Regions from separate parts of the Alloactinosynnema sp. L-07 genome, predicted to be linked through region 3. Evidence: riboswitches for the same ligand, from Rfam matches in the RefSeq annotation. Region 3 holds a riboswitch; each other region holds the start of a gene.
The links. Region 3 has a riboswitch for cobalamin ahead of cobN (cobaltochelatase subunit CobN). Riboswitches for the same ligand answer to the same signal wherever they lie in the genome.
Positions count from the first base shown of each region.

Region 1: linked by a shared signal. The riboswitch ahead of BN1701_RS13540 (ABC transporter substrate-binding protein) and the one ahead of cobN (cobaltochelatase subunit CobN) in region 3 are both predicted to bind cobalamin.
Region 2: linked by a shared signal. The riboswitch ahead of BN1701_RS13560 (ribonucleoside-diphosphate reductase subunit alpha) and the one ahead of cobN (cobaltochelatase subunit CobN) in region 3 are both predicted to bind cobalamin.

Region 1 is NZ_LN850107.1:3,062,398-3,066,441, reverse strand. It holds gene BN1701_RS13540 (ABC transporter substrate-binding protein) at 1-1,393, opposite strand, end outside; cobalamin riboswitch at 1,586-1,775, opposite strand; partial or broken gene BN1701_RS37275 (RNA polymerase sigma factor) at 1,846-2,394, shown strand; gene BN1701_RS13530 (glyoxalase) at 3,223-3,837, shown strand; gene pulA (pullulanase-type alpha-1,6-glucosidase) at 3,926-4,044, opposite strand, start outside.
Region 2 is NZ_LN850107.1:3,068,487-3,072,530, reverse strand. It holds gene BN1701_RS13560 (ribonucleoside-diphosphate reductase subunit alpha) at 1-2,179, opposite strand, end outside; cobalamin riboswitch at 2,361-2,573, opposite strand; gene BN1701_RS13555 (ABC transporter ATP-binding protein) at 2,602-4,044, opposite strand, start outside.
Region 3 is NZ_LN850107.1:2,480,073-2,484,116, forward strand. It holds gene cobN (cobaltochelatase subunit CobN) at 1-2,811, opposite strand, end outside; cobalamin riboswitch at 2,837-2,982, opposite strand; gene BN1701_RS11140 (precorrin-3B synthase) at 2,978-4,024, shown strand; gene BN1701_RS11145 (precorrin-8X methylmutase) at 4,021-4,044, shown strand, end outside.

The DNA of each region.
Region 1 (4,044 bases), 580 kb from region 3:
CGTCCAGGGTGCCGCGCGCCGTGGCGAACTTCCGGTCCCACTCGGGCCGCTTCCACGCGGTCTCGTTGGTGGGCGCGGTCGACACGATCGCCTGGCCGTAGAACCACTCCAGGGCGTAGCTGCCCCAGCTGGTCTGGGTGAACGGCTGCTTGAGCCACACGTCGGTCCAGTACGAGTCCGCCGCCGACTTCGACACGTCGATGGTGATCCCGGCCTTCTTCGCCTGCTCGGCGAACAGCAGCGCCGACTCGACGAAGCCGGGCGTGGCGTCGGAGGTGTGCAGGGTGACCGTCAGGTTCTCCTTGCCCGCTTCCCGCAGCAGCGCGCGGGCCTTCTCGGGGTCGTAGGCGCGCTGCGGGATCGAGTCGGCGTAGTTCGGCGCGCCCTTGCCGTACAGGTCGTTGCCGACCTCGCCGTATCCGAAGTAGACGGAGTCCACGATGGCCTTTCGGTCCACTGCCAGCCGCAGTGCCTCCCGGACGCGGGGATCGGTGAACGGCTCCCGATCGATGAGCATGTTGAACGCCTGGAACGTGCCCACCGGTGACTGGTGGATCGTCAGTGCCGGATTCCCCTGCTGTGTCTTCCCTTGCACATGGGACAGCTCGTGCACGATGTCGGCCGCGCCGGACAGGAACACGTTGAGCCGTGCGTCGGCGCTCGCGGCGAGGATGATCTCGACGCTGTCGACATACGGTTTGCCGTCCTCCCAATAGGAGTCGTTGCGCAGCAGCGTGGTCCGCTCGCCCGGCGCCCAGTCGCCGAACCGGAACGGCCCGGTGCCGACCGGCGGATGCTGCTTGTCGAACGTGTTCGTCCCGTTCTGGACCACGTAGACGTACCAGCCCGCCAACAGCGCGCCGAGATCGGCCATCGGCTGCGTCATCCGGAGCTCGACGGTGGTGTCGTCGACCTTCCGCGAGCCTGCGAGATCGATCATGGACAGGTCCGCGGCGGCGGGCAGCTTGTTGGCCGGGTCCAGGATCCGCTTGACGCTCCACAGCACGTCGTCGGCGGTCAGCGGCTTGCCGTCGTGCCAGCGCACGCCCTTGCGGAGTCGGACCGTCCAGACCGTCCCGTCGGCGTTGGGTTCGAGCGACTCGGCCAGTCGTGGCCGCAGCGTCAGGTCGTGGTTGTAGGCCACCAGCTTGTCGAACACGTTCTTCGCCACCGCGCCACCACCCCACGATCCTGCCAGGTGCGGGTCGAGTACGTCGTCGGTGGTGCTGGCCCCGGAAACCACCACCCGCAGATTCCCGCCCCGCCGGGGCGTCTCGCTCGCGTTGCCGGTGGCGTTGCCCGGCCCGCACGCGGGAGCGCCGAGGAGGACCGCGCCCGCGAACGCTCCTTTGAGGATGGTCCGGCGGGAGGGCAGGGTCGATCGATCGAACATGGGTGAACTCCTTGAGCGCACAGGAAAGAGCCATGCGCCCGCGTCGGCGCATGGAGGAACCGCGGATCGCTCAGACCCGCTGGGATGTCAGTGAACGGCGGTCAGCGCCGGGAAAGGTTCCTGTACGAAAGGAGAATGACTGGGTGAACGACAGTCCGCACGGCAACTGCCTCTCTCGGGGAGAACCGCCCCGGATGGTGAGGTAGCGATGGTCGAGTCTCCTGACTCGTCGGATCAACGCTTCTCCCCGGCCTTCCCACCCCTGGTGGGGCAGTGGCCAGTCGCGGGAGTCGCTCACCGATCACAGTGGCGGTACCGTGCCGGATTCACACCGGCTTCCTCGTCGCCATCGCCTGGTCGCGCCATCATGGCAGAACACCCGCGCCTTGACCAGACAGCTGGTTGTCGGTTCGATCACCGTCAGACTGTGGTGTCAGTTGAAGGGGTGGTCGATGAGCAAAGACACGGGCACGAAACCCGACACCTTGGAAGGTTTGGGGGAGCAGGACAGGTACTCGGCCTATCTGCGCGCCGCGCAAGGCGGAGACCGCTCGGCGCTGGATGTCCTGGTCGCCGAGTTGACCCCGCTCGTCTGGCACGTGGCGCGAGGCGGCGGACTTGACCGGAACGCCGCCGAGGACGTCGTTCAGACTGTCTGGCTCACGCTGTTGCGTCACCTCGACCGGCTCGCCGAGTCCAGGGCCTTGGTCGGCTGGCTGATCACCACGACGCGGCGGGAGGCCAGGCGGGCCCGAGCGTACGGGGCACCCCCGGCGTCGGCCGAGCTGGTGATCGACGACTCGCCGCTGAGTGGCCAGTCGGACCAGTACCTGTGGGTGGCCTTCCAGCGGTTGCCCCAGCGCTGCCAGGAGCTGCTGCGACTGACGGTGCTTGCCGGACGGGCGGAATATCGTGTGGTCGCCGACGCTTTGAACCTGCCCCTCGGCAGCATCGGTCCGACCCGAGGGCGCTGCCTCAACGCCCTGCGGGCTCTGTTCGACGAAGTCATTGCCGAAGTCCGGGTGGACGTGCCGTCCGACATCTCGACGCTGCGATTCCTGGATGAGGAGAAGGTTCCGCAGGTCGCTATCCCCACGGAGCCGGACGCCGACGACCTGACGATCCCGATCACCATCTACCTCGCCGACGAGGCGGGCCATGAGCGGGTCGAAGCCGAACTTGAGGTCCTCCTTCGGACGGCCGGACTCGAGATGGCCGATCGCGACGACCCCGTCCTCGGCTCGTGGTTTCGACGCATGCGAGCGCGCACCCGCGACGTCGCGCGCTCTCCAATAGCTGGCGAGGCCGCAGCGGTCGCCATGCACGCCGTCGAATCCCGCGGCGTGCTCGCCCACGACGCGAACGTGACCGCCACGCTCATGCAGAACCTCGGCCCGCTTCTCACCTCACTACAGTCCACAAAGGATGCCGTGATCAGGGTCGGGGCGCTCCTTGTCGTGAAGGTGGAGTGGGTGGTCGCCGTGCACCAGCTGACCTCGGTCCAGCAGCTTCGCCTCGACCACCAGCCGCACCTGCTGACCTCACCGAGAGACATCCTGCACGCGCTGCACCTGTCCTCAGACCCCGCGACACCCTCGTTGGCGAGTTCGAACGGCAAGTGGATTCCGTCCGGGGAACCAGGGGACCGCGATCCGTCGCTCACGCGTGGTGCGCAGATGATTACCGAAGGTCAGGGAGGACACCCCGAGCAAAGTCAGGCGTAGCGACCCAGACCGATCAGGAATCGAGAAGCGAAGCCTCAGCGCCGAACCTAGTGTTGCCGCCATAGACGACGTCGGCTACGACGGGCAGCGACCTAAGGAACAGCCATGACCTCCATCAAATCCATCACCCTCGAAGTACCCGACCCCGCGCTCGCCGAAGCCTTCTACAAAGAGGCATTCGGTCTTGACACCCAAGTGCGCCTACGGGCCTCGGAAGCGCCGACGACCGGCTTTCGCGGGTTCACGCTCTCGCTCACCGTGTCCCAGCCATCCATCGTCAAGGGACTCATCGGCGCAGCCCTCGACGCGGGTGCCACGTCGCTCAAACCGGTCGCGAAGTCGTTCTGGGGCTACGGCGGGGTCGTGCGGGCGCCGGACGGGTCGATCTGGAAGGTCGCGACGTCGGCGAAGAAGGACACGGGCCCGGACGCCCGGAAGATCGATGAGATGGTGCTCCTGCTGGGCGCCGAGGACGTGGCCGTGAGCAAGCGGTTTTACGTCGACCACGGACTCGCGGTGGCGAAGAGCTTCGGCCGCAAGTACGTCGAGTTCGCCAGTCCGTCGAGCCGGGTCAAGCTGGCGCTCTACGGGCGCCGCGCCCTCGCCAAGGACGCTGGCTGCCCGCCGGAGGGCACCGGGTCGCACCGGATCGTCATCGGCACCGACGCCGAGCCGTTCACCGATCCGGACGGGTTCGGCTGGGAGACGGCGCAGGCCTGACGCACTTGGGAATCAGTCGACGCGCGGCGCGGCGCGAGCGCGGGCGTCCCCTGACTCGCCCGCGCTCGCGCCACAATCCTTCGCAGGGTCAGCGCGACAGCACCACCACCGACCTCGCGGGCACCGTCACCGAGCCATCCGCGACAACCGCCCGACCGGCGTCCGTGCTCAGCGGATGCGTCGTCCAACCACTCGCGGGCACGGTTA
Region 2 (4,044 bases), 590 kb from region 3:
TCAGCCCGGCCTTCCACGCGTACAGGTACATCGAGGAGAGCTTGCCGATGGTCGGCGCGGCGACGAACAGGTTGAGCGACTGGCTCTGGTCGACGTACGCGCCGCGCGCGGCGGCCAGGTCGATCAGCGCCTTCTGCGGCAGCTCCCACGCCGTGCGGAACAGCTCGCGGACGTCGGCGGGCAGCTCGGTGAGCCCTTGCGCCGAGCCGTCGTCGCGCTTGAGCCGGGACCGGATCTCCTCGGTCCACAGGCCGCGCGCCTTGAGCTCGCGGACCAGGTACGAGTTGATCTGCAGGAACTCACCCGACAGCGTCTCGCGCTTGAACGCGTTGGACACCTGCGGCTCGACGCACTCGAAGCAGCCCGCGATCGAGGCGATCGTCGCGGTCGGGGCGATGGCGATCAGCAGCGAGTTGCGCAGTCCGTGTTCGGCGATCCGCTCACGCACGGCCGCCCAGCGCTCCGTTTGGGTCGGCGTTACCGCCCACAGGTCTGGTTGCAGGTCGCCCCGCGCGGCCCGGGTCCGCGCGTACGCCGGGTGCGCGCCCGCCGAGGCCGCGAGCTCGGCCGAGGTCTCAAGCGCCGTCAGGTAGATCTCCTCGGCGATCCGGGTGGACAGCTCGCGGGCCCGATCAGAGTCGAACGCCAGGCGCAGCGTGAAGAACACGTCCTGCAGGCCCATGACGCCCAGCCCGACCGGGCGCCACTTCGGATTGCTGCGCGCCGCTTGCTCGGTCGGGTAGTAGTTGATGTCGATCACGCGGTCGAGGAATGTCACCGCGGTCCGCACCGTCGACCGCAGCCGCGCCCAGTCCATGTCGTCGCCATCGACGTGCGCGCCGAGGTTGACCGACCCGAGGTTGCACACGGCGGTCTCGGTGTCGCTGGTGACCTCCAGGATCTCCGTGCACAGATTCGACAGGTGCACCACGTTGCCGGGCTCGGCGGTCTGGTTGCAGGTGCGGTTGGCGGTGTCCTTGAACGTCATCCACCCGTTGCCGGTCTGCGCCAGGGTGCGGATCATCCGCCCGTACAGGTCGCGGGCCTTGACCGTGCGCACCGCGCGGCCCGCCTCCTCGGCGGCCCGGTAGGCGCGGTCGAACTCGTCGCCCCACAGGTCGGGCAGCTCCGGCACCTCGTCGGGGTCGAACAGCGACCAGTCGGCGTCGGCCTCGACCCGGCGCATGAACTCGTCCGGGATCCAGTTGGCCAGGTTGAGGTTGTGGGTGCGCCGGGCGTCCTCGCCGGTGTTGTCGCGCAGCTCCAGGAACTCCTCGATGTCGGGGTGCCAGGTCTCCAGGTAGACGCAGGCCGCGCCCTTGCGCCGCCCGCCCTGGTTGACCGCCGCGACCGACGCGTCCAGCGTGCGCAGCCACGGCACGATCCCGTTGGAATGCCCGTTGGTGCCGCGGATCAGCGCGCCCCGTGAGCGCACCCGCGACCACTGCACGCCGATGCCGCCCGCGAACTTCGACAGGTGCGCGATCTGGGCGTACCGCTCGTAGATCGACGACAACTCGTCCTTCGGCGAGTCGAGCAGGTAGCACGAGGACATCTGGGTGTGCCGGGTACCGGAGTTGAACAGCGTCGGCGAGCTGGGCAGGTAGGCCAGCGACGACATCAGCCGGTAGAAGGCGATGGCCTCGGCGGGCGTGTGCGACAGCCCGCACGCCACCCGCAACAGCCAGTACTGCGGCACCTCGATCACCGAGCGCGTCGACGGGTGCCGCAGCAGGTAGCGGTCGTAGACGGTGCGCAGCCCGAAGTACTCGAACCGCCGGTCGGCCGACTCGTCGATCGCGTCGTCGAGCTTGCGCGCGTGGGCGGCGACGAACGTGGCCGTCGCGTCCCCGATCAGGCCCTCGGAATGACCCAGTCGCACGCTCTGGCTGAACGACGCGACGCCCTGCCCGCGCACCTCCTTGTCGATGTAGGCCGACAGCAGGCCCGCGGCGAGCTTGGAGTACTCGGGTTCCTCGGCGACCAGTTCCGCCGCGGTCTGGATGGACAGCCGGTCCAACTCGGCGGTGGTCGCGCCGTCGTAGAGACCGCTGATCGTCCGCGTCGCGACCCGCAGCGGGTCGACGTCGGCAAGGTCGACGGCACACCGGCGCACCGCCCGGACGATCTTGGCCACATCCACGGGTTCCAGTGCGCCACTGCGCTTGCGCACCCGCATGGTGGTCCCCAGTGTGTCAATCCTCTGTGGACTGATTGGGGTCGACAGGTCAGAGACCGTCACAGCTCTCTCCTCGCGAGCTCGGTCGAACCGCCGGGCCACCTAGACACGCGAAGACCGAGCGGGCGCACGCGACCGCGTCGCCCTCGCGCCCTCCCTCGGGGCCCGGACGCCCGCACGCGGCGCGTGCGGGGCGGCTGGCAGGTCTTCGGACTCACGGGCGTGCCTGGTGGCGCCTACTGGCCGTCGCTTCCCGGACTAGTGATGTGTCCAGTGCTTCCTGACGGCTGTCGTTCCCGTTCACCGCTGCGGGGCAGTCCCGGACTCGCACCGGGTTCCCTCTTACGACGACCGCCCTGGATTGGACGGCCGAACCAGCTCTGATCGACACCATACATGGGGTGTGGAGCGTCGATTGGCAACTACATGTTGTGGGCGTGTCGGGTTGCTGGGGCGGCCGTGAGAAACCGCTCGGCCAGCGGGTGCGGGGTGTCGTCGCGCAGGATCTCGCCCGTCGGGCCCTGCGCGTGGATCCGCCCGCCGTCGAGCAGCGCGACCCGGTCGGCGATCGCGGCGACGACGCCGAGGTCGTGGGTGATGAACAGCAGCGCCAAGTCGAGGTCGCGCTGCAACTCGCTCAGCAGACCCAGGACGGACGCCTGCACCGAGACGTCGAGCGCGGAGGTGATCTCGTCGCACACCAGCACCGCGGGGTCCGCGGCCAGCGCACGGGCGATCGCCGCGCGCTGCTGTTCGCCACCGGAGAGCTGGGCCGGGTACCGGTCGGCCAGCTCTCGCGGCAGTCGGACGCTGTCGAGCAACGCGCCGACCCTGGATTCGCTGCCCGTGCCGAAGAACCGCAGCACGCGGGCGAGTTCGGCGCCCACGGTCCGGCGCGGATTGAGCGAGTCACCGGGGGACTGGACCACGATGGCGATACGTTTGCGCTGGTCGCGGGTGCGCCGGTGAGTCATGGTGACGCCGTCGATGGTCAGCGTGCCCGCGTCGGGGCGGTGCAGCCCCGCGACGCAGCGGCCGATGGTCGTCTTGCCGGACCCGGATGCCCCCACCAGGGCCAGGCACCGCCCGGCGGTGAGGTCGAGGTCGACGTCCTGGGCCGCGACCACCGACCCGTGGGACGCGGTCAGCCCCCGTACCCGCAGCACCGTCGGCGTCTCCGGCCGGGCCGCGACCCGGGCGCGCGGGTCGGGCGTCGCCGCGATCAGCTCGCGGGTGTACGGCTCGCGGGGACGGCCGATGACCTCGTCGGCCGGGCCCTGCTCGACGATCACGCCCGCCCGCATGACAACGACCCGATCGGCGACCTCGGCCGCCGCCGCGACGTCGTGGGTCACGTAGACCATCGCCGCCCCGGTCTGGGCGCGCAGCTGCCGCAGGTGGGTCAGGAACTCCCGCTGGGTGACCGCGTCGAGCCCGGTGGTCGGCTCGTCCAGGACGATCACCGCCGGGTCGAGCAGCAGCGCCTGCGCGATGACCACCCGCTGCCGCTGCCCGCCGGACAGCTGGTGGGGATACCGGCGCAGCAGCCGGGGATCGGCGGGCAGCCGCGCCCGGTCCAGTGCGGTCGCGATCGCGGTGTCGGCGTCCTGCCGCATGCCGTGGACGCGCAGGATCTCCGCGAGCTGCACGCCGACGCGGCGGGCCGGGTTGAGCGCCCGCAACGGATCCTGCGGCACGTAGCTGACCAAAGTGGACCGCAGCGAGCGGACGTCGGGCCTATCGAGCATCGACTCGCCCGCGATCACGACCTCGCCCGCGTCGATCGCCGTGCCCGCGTTGGCCCACCCGAGCAGCGCCAGCGCGGTGGTGGTCTTGCCGGAGCCGGACTCGCCGATGACGGCCAG
Region 3 (4,044 bases):
GACGTAATTGTCCTCTTCGGACTCATCGAGTGCGGCGACCAGGCGCACGGCGTCGTCAAGCAGATAGACCACGTGCGGGAAGGCGTCGCGGAAGAAGCCGGAGATGCGGACGGTGACGTCGATGCGCGGGCGGCCCAGTTCGGCCAGCGGGATCACTTCCAGCCCGCTCACCCGTCGCGAGGCCTCGTCCCAGACCGGCCGCACGCCCATCAGCGCCAGCACCTCGGCGATGTCGTCGCCCGCGGTGCGCATGGCCGAGGTGCCCCACACCGACAGGCCGACCGAACGCGGGTACTCCCCCGTGTCGGTCTTGTAGCGGGCGACCAGCGACTCGGCCATGGCCGAACCGGTCTCCCACGCGAGCCTGCTGGGGATCGCCTTCGGGTCGACGGAGTAGAAGTTCCGGCCGGTGGGCAGCACGTTCACCAGACCGCGCAGCGGCGAACCACTGGGACCGGCGGGAACGTAGCCGCCTTCGAGTGCGTGCAGGACGTGGGTGATCTCGTCGGTGGTGCGGGCCAGCCGGGGCACGACCTCCACCGCGGCGAAGGTCAGGACCTCCGTCACGGCTTCGTTCTCGGCTCCCAGAACGTCGCGGGTGACCTGATCGGCCGCGTCGACCGACCAGTCGCGGGTTTCCATCGCCTCGATGAGCGACAGGGCGAGGGCGTCGATCTCATCGACCTTCACCCGCGCCTCGGAGCCGTCCTCGGCCAGCCCCAGCGCCTCCCGCAGGCCGGGCAGCGCCGAGGCCTTGCCGCCCCACATCTGGCGGGCGCGCAGCATCGAGTTGACCAGGTTGACCCGCGCGGGCCCGGTGGGCGCGTCGCCGAGGGTGTGCAGGCCGTCGCGGATCTGGACGTCCTTGATCTCGCACAGCCAGCCGTCGACGTGCAGCAGGAAGTCGTCGAACTCCGCGTCGTGCGGGCGGTCTTCCATGCCGAGGTCGTGGTCGAGCTTGGCGGCCTGGATGAGGGTCCAGATCTGGGCGCGGATCGCGGGCAGCTTGGCCGGGTCCATCGCGGCGATGTTGGAGTGCTCGTCGAGCAGCTGCTCCAAGCGCGCGAGATCGCCGTAGCTCTCGGCGCGGGCCATCGGCGGGACCAGGTGGTCGACCAGGGTGGCGTGGGCGCGGCGCTTGGCCTGGGTGCCCTCGCCAGGGTCGTTGACCAGGAACGGGTAGATCAGCGGCATGTCGCCGAGGGCCGCGTCGGTACCGCAGGACGCGGACATGCCCAGGTTCTTGCCCGGCAGCCATTCCAGGTTGCCGTGCTTGCCAAGGTGGATCATGGCGTGCGCGCCGAAGCTGCCCGCGACCCAGCGGTAGGCGGCCAGGTAGTGGTGGCTCGGCGGCAGGTCCGGGTCGTGGTAGATCGCGACCGGGTTCTCGCCGAAGCCGCGCGGCGGCTGCACGATCAGCACGACGTTGTCGGCCTGCAGAGCGGCGAGGACGATCTCGCCCTCGGGGTCGTTGGAGTGATCGACGAACAGCGAACCCGGCGCGGGGCCCCAGTGCTCCTCCATCGACTCGCGCAGGTCGGCGGGCAGTGTGTCGTACCAGGTCCGGTACTCGGCGGCCGAGATGCGCACCGGGTTGCCGGAGAGCTGCTTCTCGGTGAGCCAGTTCGGGTCCTGGCCACCCGCCTCGATCAGCGCGTGGATCAGCGCGTCGCCGTCCTCCGTCGCGACACCGGGCAGGTCGCCGACGGTGTAGCCGGCGTCCTTCATGGCGGTGAGGAGCTTGATCGCGCTGGCCGGGGTGTCGAGGCCGACCGCGTTGCCGATGCGGGCGTGCTTGGTCGGGTACGCCGACAGCATCAGCGCGACTTTGCGCTCGGCGGGCGGCACGTGGCGCAGCGTCGCGTGCTTGACCGCGATCCCAGCGACGCGGGCGGCGCGCTCGGCGTCGGCGACGTAGACCGACAGGCCGTCCTTGTCCTGTTCCTTGAAGGAGAACGGGACGGTGATGATCCGGCCGTCGAACTCGGGCACGGCGACCTGGGTGGCGGTGTCCAGCGGCGACAGGCCGTCGTCGCTCTCCGCCCACGTCTCGCGGCTGGAGGTCAGACACAGGCCCTGGAGGATCGGGATGTCCAGCGCGGCCAGCGCGCCAACGTCCCACGCGTCCTCGTCGCCGCCCGCGGACGCGTCGGCCGGGCGGGTACCGCCCGCGGCGAGGACGGTGACGACCAGGGTGTCGACGGTGCCGAGGACGTCGAGCAGGTCCTGCGGGGCGGTGCGCAGGGAGGCGCAGTAGACGGGGACGGCCTGGCCGCCCGCGTCCTCGACCGCCGAGGCCAGCGCTTCTACGAACGCGGTGTTCCCGGCGATGTGGTGGGCGCGGTAGTAGAGGATGCCGACCTTCGGACCCTCGGTGCGTCGAGCGGTGCGCTCCAGCGGACCCCACGCGGCGAGTTGGGCGGGCTTGGCGAAGCCTTCGCCGGTCAGCAGCAGCGTGTCGGACAGGAAGTGGAACAGCTCACGCAGGTTGTCGGCACCGCCGTGCGCGAGGTAGCTGTGCGCCTCGGCGACGACGCCGACCGGCACGGTCGAGCACTCCATCAGCTCGGCGTCCGGGGCCTGCTCGCCGCCGAGAACGACGACCGGCCGGGGTCCGGCGAGCAGCGCGTCGAGCCCTTCCTCCCAGGCACGGCGGCCACCGAGGAGGCGGACGATGACCACGTCCACGCCGTCGAGCAGTGCGGGCAGGTCGGCCACGCCGAGGCGGGCCGGGTTGCCGAGCCGGTAGTCGGCGCCGCTGGCGCGCGCGGAGAGCAGATCGGTGTCGGAGGTCGACAGCAAAAGGATCATGAGGCCCTTCCTGGGGTCCGCGCCCCGGGTAGTGGGTTGCGACGGCCGGAGTTTCTGGCTCCCGGACCGGATGAACCGATCCGGTGACAGTGGCGGGACCGCGCCGGACTCACACCGGCTTCCTCCGCTTGCCATCGCTTTGTCCGGCTCACCCTATATTCGGGCAGTGCCTTCCTCCCAGCGCCGTATGGGCGCCGATGCCTGCCCTGGTGCACTCGACGTGCACCGGGCGGCGGACGGCGGTCTCGCGCGGGTCCGCGTTCCGGGTGGCCGACTGACATCCGCGCAGGTCAGAGCCCTCACCGACGCCGCGCGGGAGCTGGGCGACGGGACGCTGGAACTGACCTCCAGGGCCAACCTCCAGGTCCGCGGCCTGGCCGACGGCGCCGAGGTCGAGCTGGGCGCGCGGCTGGCCGGAGCGGGCCTGCTGCCGTCGCTGACGCACGAGAAAGTGCGCAACATCATGTCTTCGCCGCTCGGCCGGCCCGGGCTCGCGGCCGAACTGGACCATGAGCTGTGCGGGCGCGCGGATCTCGCGGCGCTGCCGGGCCGGTTCCTGTTCGCCTTCGACGACGGCCGCGGCGATGTCGCCTGGCTCGGCGCCGACGTGGCCGCGCTGCCGGTGGGCGACGCGGTCGCGATCCTGCTGGGCGGCGCCGACCACGGCGTCCGCGTCCGGCCGGACCAGGTGGTCGAGACGATGCTGGCCGCCGCGACAGCGTTCCTGGAGCTGCGCGACGAGCAGTGGCGCGTCGCCGAGTTGCCCGCCGATCGCATCGCCGGGCTGTTCCCCCGAACTGAGGAACGAATCACGGGTAGGCCGCCGGTCGTCGGGCCGGTCGGGCCAGTCGAGTTCGCCGACGGGAGCGCGGGCTTCGGCCTCGGTGTGCCGTTGGGCAGGCTGACGGCCGACCAGGCAGCGCGACTCGGCGACGTGGTGCTGACCCCGTGGCGTGGCTTCGTCGTCGCGGGCGGCGATCCGGGGATCGACGGCTTGATCAGTGACCCGGACTCGCCATGGCTCGGGGTGACCGCGTGCACCGGGCGACCGGGCTGCGCGAAGTCGCTGGCCGATGTGCGGGCCGACGCGCGGCCGCTGGGACGGCCCGCGCACTGGTCGGGATGTGACCGGCGGTGCGGCAAGCCCGCCGGGGTGATGGACGTGGTGGCCACCGAGCGTGGCTACGTGGTGGACGGAAGGCTGGAATGTTGATCGACTACATCCGGGACGGC